DNA from 2 places in the Paraburkholderia sp. GAS348 genome. Region 2 is predicted to be linked to the other one. Evidence: riboswitches for the same ligand, from Rfam matches in the RefSeq annotation. Region 2 holds a riboswitch; the other holds the start of a gene.
The links. A riboswitch is a leader RNA that binds a small molecule or an ion and turns the genes downstream of it on or off. The one in region 2 is predicted to bind glycine.

Region 1 (6,297 bases), on a different contig from region 2:
CTTGTCCGTCGAGCCGACCTGCTCCTGGATCATGCCGAAGCAGTCGTCCGAATCCATGATCGAGAACTGCGGCTTCAAACCGACGTGTTCCGCTTCCTGCCGCAGAATCTGCACGCCGAGCGAGTGGAAGGTGCAGACCGTCAACTGGTTGACGGGCACCTTACGGCCTTCCTTGCCGGGCGTGGTGAGCGTCTTGCCTTCGAGCAGCTTGCCCACGCGCTCGCGCATTTCCAACGCGGCCTTGTTCGTGAACGTGACGGCGGCAATGTGGCGCGGCTCGAAGCCTTTGGCCTCGATCAGGTGGGCGATTTTCTGCGTGATCACGCGCGTCTTGCCGCTGCCTGCGCCGGCGAGCACGAGACACGGACCGTCAAGATAACGGACCGCTTCATTTTGAGCGGGGTTCAGGCCTGCGGACATCGTCGGTGGATGGCTAATGCGGTTGAGGGCGCTTGGGTGCGGAATCGCGAGACCGAAGGCCCGGGGGCATGCTGCGCGGTACGGGCGGCTGGCTCGCGCGCCTCGGTGTGAGGGGCGTTCCGGCTCGCTGCGATCCGCGCGAGAGGAGCGATGTTAACACGGATGCCCGATGCTGATGCCGCGACAGACGCGCTGTCGAACGGCCAGGAAAGGGGGCCGCAATGGCAGCTCGCCCGACGACAAAAAACGGACGCTCAACCGGGCTGCCCCGAACGCGGCTGCAACTGCCGCCCGAGCGCCGCCGGACAGGCACCGCCGACAACCGCCCTCGCCAACGCTGACAGCCCGCCTTCGGGACATGCCACAATTACGCTGTTGCGCGCCGTCGCCGCGGTGGCAAAACGGCGCGCCGTTTTTGCAGGAAGACACGCATGTCCGCATCGCTGAAGATTGGATTGATGGGTTACGGTTTTGCTGGCGCGACCTTTCATGCGCCGGTGATCGAGCACTGCGGGCGAGCGAGCATCGCGGCCATCGCGACGAGTCAGCCCGAGCACGCGCTGGCCGATTACCCGCACGCGAAGGTGGTGGCCGATCTCGACGCCCTGCTGGCGCTCGAGGAAATCGACTGCGTCGTGATCGCGACGCCCAATGACACGCACTTCGACCTGGCGCGCCGCACGCTGGAGGCGGGCAAGCACGTGGTGGTCGACAAGCCGGTCACGCTGACCGCCGCCGACGCCCACACGCTCGCGAACATCGCGCTCGCCCGGGGCAAGCGGTTCGTGCCCTTTCACAACCGCCGCTGGGACGGTGATTTTCTGACCGTGCGGGATCTGCTGGCCGGCAGAGAGTTGGGGCGCATCACGCACTACGAATCGCATTTCGACCGTTTCCGGCCGGAGGTTCGGCAGCGTTGGCGCGAGGAAGCCTCGCGCGGCGGCGGTTTGCTATTCGATCTTGGGCCGCACCTGATCGATCAGGCATTGGCGTTGTTCGGCGCACCGCAAACCGTGTCCGCGACGGTTCGGACCCATCGCGACCAGGCCAGCGCGCCGGACTACGTGCATATTCAGCTTGGCTACGGCGAGTTCGAAGTGGTGTTGCATGCAAGCGCACTGACTGCGCTAGTCGCGCCAAGGTTTGCGATTCACGGCACGCAGGGGAGCTATGTGAAATACGGGCTCGATACGCAGGAAGATCAGTTGAAAGCCGGCTTGCGGCCCGGCGACGAGGGATTCGGCGCCGGCAATGCGGCGGGGGTGCTGCGCGCGCTCGAAGGCGATCAGGAAGTGGAGCGGGCGGTGCCTACGCGCAATGGGGAATACGTCGGCTTTTATATTGCCTTGGCGGATGCCATTCAGAACGGCGTGAAATTCCCGGTCAGCGCTCAGGATGCGGTCGACGTGATGACGATCATCGAGCTTGCCGCCCGGAGTTCGGAAGAAGGCGTCCGGCTGCCGTTTGAGCGTCTTCGCTGACTTTTTGCCTAAGGGGCGCTTTCTGGCTATCGGGCGGTGGCATGCGAACCATGCCGCCGCCAAAGGCAAAGAGCCTGACAGCCCCGAAAGGAACATAACGTTACAAATAACCCCGCCTCCGCGGTCAGCGCGAATCCCCAGCAATCCGTTGCTACCCCAGTAGCACCACAAAACGACAACGACTTCCGGAGAGTCCATGCCCCGTATCGTCCGCGCAGTAGCAGCATGCGCATTGCTCAGCTCCCTCGCCGCCTGCGTGGTGGCGCCCCAGCAACCCGCGCCGGCGCCGCGCCCTAATCCGCAGCAGATCGCGGATCAGCGCCTCAACCAGGTCAATGGCCGGATCGACAACCTGAGCCGCCGCATCGACGCTCACGTCAACCAAGGCTACTACCCGCCCCCGCAAGGCGGCGCCCTGCATCACCGTCTGGACGTGATCCGCCAGGAAGCCCACGACATGGCCGCTCAACACGGCGGCGGCCTGTCCGGCGACGAACAGCGCGTGCTGAACCAGGAACTGGACAACGCGGCGCACGCCATCGGCGAATAATCGCGCGGGTTCCGGCACTGCAGCAAAGAAGCGCGGGCATCACGTCCCGCGCTTTTTTTCGATATTTGCGAACCCGCAACGCCAACCGCCGTGCCCCTTGCGAGCCTTTATTTGACAAGCCCCCGGCCCTCGCGTACATTCGCCGCACGCGTCGGGAGAGCGTGCTGGCCGCAGAAAATCGCAGGCCGCGCCGCCGAAGGGGCACACCCGCAAACTCTCAGGCAAAAGGACCGGCCGCGTCGAAAAACCCGCCTCATGGCAGAGGTTTTTCGCACTCTGGAGAGCGGCAGTAGCCGTCTGCGTCGTGTATGCGCCGTATACATCGAGCAGATTCTGGCAAGCTGCCCACCGAAGGGGCGCGCGCTTAACCGTAGCGATGGTGGCTTCAACATCGTACGGCAGCGCAATCTCTCAGGTATCGAGGACAGAGGGGTCATGCAACGCAATCGCTCGCAGCCGGCAGGCCGCGAGGCGTCGTGCCGCATGGCCTTTTTTGTTTCGCGAGACGCCCGAGGCCCCATGACCGAACTCAAACACACCCCGCTCAACGCCACCCATCGTGCGCTCAACGCCCGCATGGTCGATTTCGGCGGCTGGGACATGCCCGTCAACTACGGCTCGCAGATCGACGAACACCGCGCCGTGCGCACCGACGCCGGCATGTTCGACGTCTCGCATATGTGCGTCGTCGATTTCGCCGGCGAGCGCGTGCGCGCCTTCTTCGAATACGCGCTCGCCAACAACGTCGCCAAGCTGCAAACGCCGGGCCGCGCGCTTTACTCCTGTCTGCTGAACCCGAATGGCGGTGTGATCGACGATCTGATCGTCTATTACTTCGGCGAAAATCACTTTCGCGTGGTCGTCAACGCCGGCACCGCCGATAAAGACATCGCCTGGTTCGGCCAGCTCAACGCCGAAGGCAGCTTCGGCCTCACCATCACGCCGCGCCGCGATTACGCGATCGTCGCCGTGCAAGGTCCGAACGCCCGCGAAAAAGTCTGGCAAACCGTGCCAACGGCGCAAGCCGCCACTGAAGCATTGAAGCCATTCAACGCCGCGCGCATCGAAGACACGCCGTTCGGCGAACTCACCGTCGCCCGCACCGGCTACACCGGCGAAGACGGCTTCGAAATCATCGTCCCGGCGGATCACGTCGAAGCGCTGTGGAACGCACTGCAGGTCCAAGGCGTGCGCCCGGCAGGTCTTGGCGCGCGCGACACGCTGCGTCTCGAAGCCGGCATGAACCTGTACGGCCAGGATATGGACGACAACGTCTCGCCGCTCGACGCCGGCCTCGCCTGGACTGTCGATCTGACCTCGCCGCGCGACTTCGTCGGCAAGGGCAAGCTCGAAGCCAACGGCTCGCAGGCCGCATTCGTCGGTCTGATCCTGCTGAAGGAAAACGGCAAGGCGGCAGGCGTGCTGCGCGCTCACCAGAAAGTCGTCACGCCGCAGGGCGAAGGCGAGATCACCAGCGGTACTTTTTCACCCACGATGCAGGAATCGATCGCCTTTGCGCGTGTGCCGAAAGGCGTGCAGCCGGGCGACACCGTTCACGTCCAGATTCGTGACAAAAACGTACCCGCAAGCGTGGTAAAACTGCCGTTCGTACGCAACGGCAAAGTGCTGGCGATTTAAGCAGCCGGCGCGTGCGTCACCTTTTTGAAACACTACCGAATAACACCGCATAGGAGCATCCGATGAGCATCCCGGCCGATCTGAAATACACCGAATCGCACGAGTGGGTCCGCACCGAAGCGGACGGCACGCTGACGGTCGGCATCACCGACCACGCGCAGGAAGCGCTCGGCGACATCGTCTTCTTCGAAGTCCAGGAACTGGGCAAGACCGTCAACGCTGGCGACACCGTCGCCGTGATCGAATCGGTGAAAGCCGCTTCCGATATCTACGCGCCGGTCTCGGGCGAAATCATCGAAGCGAACCCGGCCGTCGCCGACACGCCGGATGGCGTCAACAGCGCGCCGTACGAGAACTGGCTCTTCAAGATCAAGCCGGCTGCGGACGCATCGCAGGATCGCCTGATCGATGCAGACGCGTACGCAAAGTCCGTCGGCGCCTGATTCACCGCAAGTTGCACCATTACGTTTAAACCCGACAGGCGCGGCGCGTCCGATTCGACAGTCGAACGGACGCCCGCACCGCCAGGAACACCTCATGAAGCTCGAACACCCGGATCGTCTGATGAACCGCACTCCTCTCTCGCTCGCCGCGCTCGAAGTGCATGACGCCTTCGCCGAACGGCACATCGGCCCCGATTCGGCCGACCAGCACGCGATGCTCGAAGCCCTCGGCTTTGCGTCGCGCGCCGCGCTGATCGACGCCGTCATTCCGAAGACGATCCGCCGCAGCGAAACACTGCCGCTCGGCCCCTTCGCGCAGCCGAAGAGCGAAGCGGAAGCGCTCGCCGCGCTGCGTGAGCTGGCGGACAAGAACCAGGTGTTCCGCTCGTACATCGGGCAGGGCTATTACAACGCGCACACGCCGACGGTGATCCTGCGTAACGTGCTCGAAAATCCGGCGTGGTACACCGCGTACACGCCGTATCAGCCGGAAATCTCGCAGGGCCGTCTGGAAGCGCTGCTGAACTTCCAGCAGATGATCGTCGACCTCACCGGTCTGGCGATCTCGAACGCCTCGCTGCTCGACGAAGCCACCGCCGCCGCCGAAGCAATGACGCTGCTGCAACGCGTCGGCAAGCCGAAGTCGAACGTGTTTTACGTCGCCGACGACGTGCTGCCGCAAACCATCGAAGTGGTGAAGACGCGCGCCACGCCGGTCGGCATTGAAGTGAAAGTGGGCCCGGCTGCGGAAGCGGCGAACGCGAATGCGTTCGGCGTGCTGCTGCAATACCCAGGCGTGAACGGCGATGTGCGCGACTACCGCGCACTCGCTGAAGCGATCCATGCAGCAGGCGGCCACGTGGTAGTCGCCGCCGATCTGCTCGCGCTGACCGTGTTGACGCCGCCGGGCGAATGGGGCGCGGACGTGGCCGTCGGCAACACGCAGCGTTTCGGCGTGCCGGTCGGTTTCGGCGGCCCGCACGCGGCTTACCTCGCCGTGCGCGACGAATTCAAGCGTCAGATGCCGGGCCGTCTCGTCGGCGTGACCGTCGACGCGCAAGGCAACCCCGCGCTGCGTCTCGCGCTGCAAACGCGCGAACAACATATCCGCCGCGAGAAAGCGACCTCGAACGTGTGTACCGCGCAAGCGCTGCTCGCGATCATGGCCAGCATGTACGCCGTCTATCACGGCCCGCACGGTCTGAAGACGATCGCGCTGCGTGTGAACCGCATCGCTGCATTGCTGGCAGCCGGCGCGAAGAAACTCGGCTACACGCTCGTCAACGACACGTTCTTCGACACGCTCACGTTCGAAACCGGCGCACGCACCCAGGCACTGCATGATGCGGCAACGGCCAAGCGCATCAATCTGCGCCACGTGAGCGACACGCGCGTCGGCATCTCGATCGACGAAACCACCACGCGCAGCGATCTGGCCGATCTGCTCGCAGCGTTCGCGCAGGCGGCATTTGTCGAGGAAGTCCCGCAAATCGACGCCCTCGACGCAGAACTCCCCGCAGAGAACACGGTGCCCGCCGCGCTTGAACGCACCAGCGCGTACCTCACGCACCACGTGTTCAACCGTCATCATTCTGAAACGGAAATGCTGCGCTATCTGCGCAGCCTGTCGGACAAGGACCTCGCGCTCGACCGCTCGATGATCCCGCTGGGCTCCTGCACGATGAAGCTGAACGCGACCTCCGAAATGCTGCCGGTCACGTGGCCGGAATTCGGTCAGATTCACCCGTTCGCCCCGGCTGAGCAA
Region 2 (6,297 bases):
AAACGCCTCGACCGACGAGATGTCGGCAAATCCATGCAGGCGCGCGCTGTTCAAGCGCAACTCGGCCGCCGTCTGCGGACCGCGCAGCAGCAATGTGGTCAGCAAGGCCGCCGACTGACTTGGCAAGCCCAATACCCGATTCATGTTGTGCTCGAAGCGCGGCACGCGGCTGCTGCTGCCCTCCATCACCAGGCTCAGGCGCTTCAAGCCGTCGATGGCGGTCAGCACCTCGGCTTCGGTCGCATTCATCACGGGTGTGCGGCCGGTCTTCTGATTGCAGCCCAAGGTCAGCGCGTTCAGCGAAAGCGGATAACTGTCCGGCACGGTGTGTTGCTTTTCGACTAACACGCCAAGCACGCGCCCTTCAAGCAAGGTCAAAGCGCGGATTGAGGGACGGGAAACAGCGTCGGGAGTGGAGTTCATGGAGGATGTCGCCGCATGCGCCGCCTGGTCTCGTGGAGGGTGTGCATTACCGTGGCACAGCCGGGCGGCAGGTTTTAGTTTGTGGGCACTATGATAAACGCCCCGGCCGCTCGCGGTGTACGAATCTCCGCAATGGCCGAGTGTGTCCCGAACGCGTCCGCATTCCTCGAAGCGCATGTCTGTTTCGTTGATGAATATCCACACTCATGTAAAAGACGCTATGAGCATGATGTGGCCAGGGCGCCCGCTGCTCAGGCTCAGGCGAGTCTTCGATATGTGGTTTAACGGCGCGCGTCCAGCGCGATCCGCACGGCCAGACCGGCGAGCACGGTGCCCATCAGCCAGCGTTGCACCAGCAGCCACACTGGCCGCCCAGCGAGAAACCCGGCAATCGAACCCGCCGTGCTCGCAATCAGCGCATTGATCGTGACGGCGATAACAATCTGCACGCAGCCCAGCGCGATCGACTGCGTGAGCACGCTGCCGTGCTCCGGTGAAATGAATTGCGGCAGCAGCGACAGATACATCACGGCGATCTTTGGATTCGCGAGGTTTGTCACGAGGCCCATCGTGAACAGCTTGCGGCGGCTGTCGTGCGGCAGGTCGCGCACCTGGAACGGCGAGCGGCCGCCCGGCTTGACCGCTTGCCACGCCAGATACAGCAGGTAAAGTGCGCCGCCGAATCGCAACGCGTCGTACGCGTAAGGCACCGTCAACAGCAGCGCCGTGATACCGAACGCCGCGCAAAACACGTAGAACACATAGCCGAGCGCGACGCCGCCGAGCGACACGAGTCCGGCGCGCCGCCCCTGGCAGAGCGATCTCGAGATCAGATAGATCATGTTCGGGCCGGGCGTGAGCACCATGCCGAACGAGACCAGGGCGAAGGCGAGCAGGGTTGTGACAGCGGGCACGGCGGTCTCCTCTGTGAATTGAAGTCGGGCAACGCCACCCAATATAGCCGATGTCGCCGCTTCAAGCCCTCTATCCGGACCTGAAAAACCCACGCCGGCAGTTGAACGGCGGTCATCGCGTTTGTGGCCGGAACTGCCGTTCCATATGGCGCGGTACCGGGCCGATGGGGCGCTGCATTGCAGGAAACACTTGCGGCGAAGACTTTTGCCCGGTATCGTCGAGCCGTTCTGCATCGCAGCGCGGGAGAGATCGTCAGAGGTTTGTGACGACGCCGACGGAGCAACCGCCCCGGAAACTCTCAGGCAAAAGGACCGCGCAGCTGGAACATCTGGAGAGCGGCGCCGTGCGCGCCCACCGAAGGGGATTCCCCGCATACCGCTTACGTCGCGCGCGTATGCTCACGGGAAGAAACTCTCAGGTACATGAACAGATGGGGCATCGACGCCGGTTTCGATACGAAATCGACACCGGTGATGCTCAACTACTCTGGATCATGTCATGTCAAGAATCGCCATTATCGGCGCCGGCATTACCGGCGTCACGACTGCTCACGCCCTGGCGCAGCGCGGCCACCACGTCACCGTGTTCGAACGTCATCGCTATGCGGCGATGGAGACCTCGTTCGCCAACGGTGGCCAACTGTCCGCCAGCAATGCGGAAGTCTGGAACAGTGCGGCCACCGTGCTGAAGGGCTTGCGCTGGATGCTCACGCGCGACGCCCCGCTGCTGCTCAATCCGATGCCCACGTGGCACAAGTATTCGTGGATGGGCGAATTTTTACGGCAGATTCCGCGCTATCGCGCGAACACCGTCGAAACGGTGCGGCTCGCGATTGCAGCGCGTGAGCATCTGTTTTCGATCGCCGAGCGCGAGGGGATCGACTTCGATCTGGAGCGGCGCGGCATTTTGCACATCTATAAGACGCGCAAGGAATTCGATGCCGCGAGCAAGGTGAATGAATTGCTGCGCGAAGGCGGCCTGGACCGGAATCCGGTGACGTCGAGCGAGTTGCATGCGATCGAGCCTACGCTGCAGGGTGATTTTTTTGGCGGTTTTTTTACGCCTTCGGATTCGACTGGCGATATTCACAAGTTCACACGTGGGCTTGCAGAGGCGTGCGCGCGGCATGGCGTGGAGTTTCATTACGATGCGGAAATTACGGCTATCGAACAGCCGGCTGAGGGGCGGTTTTCGCTGAGCGTGAATCTGGCCGGTGAGCCGCAGCAGTTTGCTTTTGAGCAGATCGTGGTGTGTGCCGGTGTAAAGAGCCGCGATTTTGCGGCAATGCTGGGCGATCACGTGAATGTCTACCCGGTGAAGGGCTATTCGATCACCGTTTGCCTCGACGATGAAGTGAGCCAGCAGCGCGCGCCGTGGGTGAGTCTGCTCGACGATAGCGCGAAGATCGTGACTAGCCGGCTCGGCGTGGATCGGTTTCGGGTCGCCGGCACGGCGGAGATCAATGGGTTCAATCGGGATATTCGGTCGGATCGGATCGCGCCTTTGGTCGACTGGACTCGACGGTATTTTCCTGAGGTGTCGACTTCGAAGGTGATTCCATGGGCTGGGTTACGGCCTATGCTGCCGAGTATGTTGCCGAAGGTGGGGCGCGGGAAACGGCGCGGCGTCTTTTATAACACCGGGCATGGGCATTTGGGGTGGACGTTGTCGGCGGCTACGGCGCAGGTCGTGGCTGGGTCTATTCAATAGGTCTTGTTTTTGCCTGCGCGGCGCTTGTTGGTCTGTGCTTTTGTGGCGTTGGCCTTGACATCTGCTAGTGTTGTCCAATCGCTGTCCCCTCTCGAGGGAATCTCCATGGCTAGCTCCCGCTCCGCCGCGCGCAGCAACGCAAGCACGCACCTCACCGATGGACAGATCGCCGCAGAAGCGATCAGGCGCCTAGCCTGGGATGCAGCCCTTCCCCCAAACGTCCTGCATGTCAAAGTCTTACACGGCCGCATCAGCCTGCTAGGCGAACTTCACCGCGAGCAACAAAGAACCGCAGCACTCGAAGACGTCTCCCGCCTGTTCGGCGTAACAGGCATTTCAGACCACACGACGATAAAACCAAGCGTGTTGATATAGCCTTTCGCGTGATAGCCAGGCGCGCGCAGATTGTCGTGGCGTGGAGTGTGGAGCGGCCGATTCGATTGCCGGCCCGAACGGTGGCTAGCGCCCGCTCGATTGTTCGATTGTGCGACTGCTCGTTCGCGGGTTTTCAGTTGAAGGGTCTCAAACCGGCTCTTTCTGGTCCCGTTGTGGCGGCTGGTAGCGCCATTTGCTGGCATTGGGATCGTTGCGCGCGTCGTCGCGTTCGCGTTGTTCGGCGCGCGCTTCATCGGCGCGGCCGAGTTCGGCGCGCCGGTCGCGCACGGCGCCTGGGGAATCGGATTGGCGCAACGGCGACGGCGAGCGCCGCTGAGAAGGTAATAGTGACATGGAGCCTCCCTTTTCGAGGATGTGGGACAAATCAACGTTTCTTGCCGGTCCAGCGGCGGTCCGGGCGGTGCAGGAGACGCAACTGACGCAGGTACATCGAGGCGCCGAACATCAGCACCATGCCGGCCACGATGCCCCAGATTGCGGATGTCATGATTTTTCCTTGGCCCGCCGGCCGCACAGCGCTTGATTGCCTGCGACGTGAAAGCGGGCGTCCGATTGAGCGCGCGGCTGATTTTGAGCAAACCTGTTTACGACGCGCGCCAAGCAAGGATCATGCGCTCAATTGGGCGCCGTGTCTGTACGTTGTTGGACTATTGATCTGTTGAGCCGTCGGCCCGCTGAAGTGCCCGAGGCTGCCGGTCTTGCGCCAGACTTTAAGCGAGCATTAAGTCGATGCGGTTACCCTCGATATGCTAAATGCGCGACGGCGGACCGCATCTGATTGGGGGCCTAAGCGCCCCCTGCCGTCCCGCCGCTCAGAAGCAGATTGACGTCGATATCAGCCAGTTCCCCAATCCTCTCAATCGTCACATCCGCAGGCGGATTGCTGGATATCTCTTTGGGATCGAAGGCGTAATGCCCCTGGCGAGGAAAAACCGTAGTCAGCCTCTCCCCCCAGGCCTTCTTCATGGCCGTCAAAATCCGCAACTTGTCATCCACCATCACGTACTGCCGGGCCGGATAACACTCCATCACCTGATCGAGCATCTGCTCCTTATGGATGTAGATCAAAACCCGTCCCTCGACCTCGTCCCATAAGCCCGAGCGGGCGATCTTGCGCGGCTGGAACACCACATCGCCATCGGACAAAATCACCGCGGGCCCATGCTTCGACACGTTTTTGATCGCATCCAATGCCCCCGGATACAGCCGGTTCGCAAATGGATACTCGATCAGAAACGACGACATCAGCAACAGGCGCGTGTCCCGAGGCTGCTCCAGCCGATAGCGCTGCAACGCTCCAAGGTAATCGGCGTAACCAAGCTCCGCGCGCAAGTCTTCAAATATTTCCCAGTACCGCGCGCTGTTCTTCTCGCCGAACTCCCGGATCATGTGCGCACGTAAATCCGCCAGCACATGATCGTTGTCCAGCAACGTGTTATCGCAATCGAACAGAAACACGACGTCGTGAGGCGTAGCATTAGCGGCTTCCATTCCGGCTCCCATGAATTAGCTCGTGTGCCCAGCGGCCGGCGTGGCCGCTTTCTCGACGTGACCGCCAAAGTCGTGCCGCATCGCCGATAACACCCGGTTCGCAAAATCCGCGTCGCCCCGCGAGCTGAAACGCGCGAACAGCGCCGCGCTCAGCACCGGCGTGGGCACGCCTTCGTCGATCGCCGCCGCCACGGTCCAGCGCCCTTCGCCCGAGTCCGATACGCGTCCTGCGTAGCTTTGCAGATCGGCGTCGCTGACGAGCGATCCCGCTATCAGGTCCAGCAGCCACGAACCGATCACGCTGCCGCGCCGCCATACCTCGGTGACCTCGGCGAGATTCAATTCGTACTGGTAAAGCTCGGGACGGCGCAGCGGCGATGTTTCGGCATCGGCTTCGCGCGCGTGTTTGCCGGCGTCGGCGTGGCGCAGGATGTTCAGGCCTTCGGCATACGCGGCCATCATTCCGTATTCGATGCCGTTGTGGACCATCTTCACAAAGTGTCCCGCCCCCTGCGGACCGCAATGCAGGAAGCCCTGATCGGCCGTGCTGGCGCCGGCTGGGCGGCCTGGCGTGGCAGGCGCCGCGCCCGCACCCGGCGCGAGCGTCGAGAAAATCGGTTCGAGCCGCTTCACGACCTCAGTCTCGCCGCCGATCATCAGGCAGTAGCCGCGCTCACGGCCTGCGACGCCGCCGCTCGTGCCGACGTCCACATAGTGAAGCTGACGGCTGGCCAGGTCGGCGCTGCGGCGAATGTCGTCGTGGTAATAGGAGTTGCCGCCGTCGATCACGATGTCGCCGGGCTCCAGCAAGGGCACGAGGTTCCCGAGCGTCTTGTCGACTACCGCGGCGGGCACCATCAGCCACACCGCGCGCGGTTTTTGCAGTTGCGCGACCAGGTCTTCGAGCGACGCTGCACCTGCTATGCCCTCCTGCTTCAGCTTGTCCACCGCGGCCGCTTGCACGTCGTAAGCGATGCATTGCTGACCGCCCTTCGTCAGGCGACGCACCATGTCCGCGCCCATGCGTCCCAATCCAATCATGCCTAGTTGCATATCTCGCTCCGGAAAGTGTCTCGTTGCGCACTTCGATCTGGTTCGGCGTACTGGCGCCATGCTGCGCGTTTCATCTGCGGCAAGTGGCTCTTCTGACTGTAGGTGCGTTTACGTGATTCGACGAACACACGGTAGCAGCCTAGGATCGTCCGCGCAGTGAATCGGCCATCCTCGCCGGCATTGAACGACGATACGCTTCTTTGCAGCGGTTTTGCACAGCCTGAAGTTCCGGACGTGCGTTGGTGCGAACCGCGTGCGAGCCGCGTGCGAACCGCGAGCCCTATCGCTGCCGCACCTGAAGCTTCCCGT

Region 1: it holds a riboswitch for glycine, as region 2 does, so the genes downstream of both, gcvT (glycine cleavage system aminomethyltransferase GcvT) here and P3T22_RS23455 (D-amino acid dehydrogenase) in region 2, are expected to answer to the same signal.

Annotation. Positions count from the first base shown of each region.
Region 1 is NZ_JBNPVT010000010.1:20,544-26,840, forward strand. Features, by position in the region: gene P3T22_RS18255 (UvrD-helicase domain-containing protein) at 1-420, opposite strand, end outside; gene P3T22_RS18260 (oxidoreductase) at 852-1,901, shown strand; gene P3T22_RS18265 (hypothetical protein) at 2,098-2,451, shown strand; glycine riboswitch at 2,594-2,695, shown strand; glycine riboswitch at 2,718-2,889, shown strand; gene gcvT (glycine cleavage system aminomethyltransferase GcvT) at 2,971-4,089, shown strand; gene gcvH (glycine cleavage system protein GcvH) at 4,152-4,532, shown strand; gene gcvP (aminomethyl-transferring glycine dehydrogenase) at 4,627-6,297, shown strand, end outside.
Region 2 is NZ_JBNPVT010000016.1:49,666-55,962, forward strand. Features, by position in the region: gene P3T22_RS23445 (YceH family protein) at 1-423, opposite strand, end outside; gene P3T22_RS23450 (LysE family translocator) at 705-1,337, opposite strand; glycine riboswitch at 1,569-1,662, shown strand; gene P3T22_RS23455 (D-amino acid dehydrogenase) at 1,837-3,048, shown strand; gene P3T22_RS23460 (BON domain-containing protein) at 3,154-3,423, shown strand; gene P3T22_RS23465 (hypothetical protein) at 3,571-3,807, opposite strand; gene P3T22_RS23470 (hypothetical protein) at 3,809-3,931, opposite strand; gene P3T22_RS23475 (HAD family hydrolase) at 4,231-4,935, opposite strand; gene gnd (phosphogluconate dehydrogenase (NAD(+)-dependent, decarboxylating)) at 4,951-5,988, opposite strand; gene P3T22_RS23485 (sugar efflux transporter) at 6,269-6,297, opposite strand, start outside.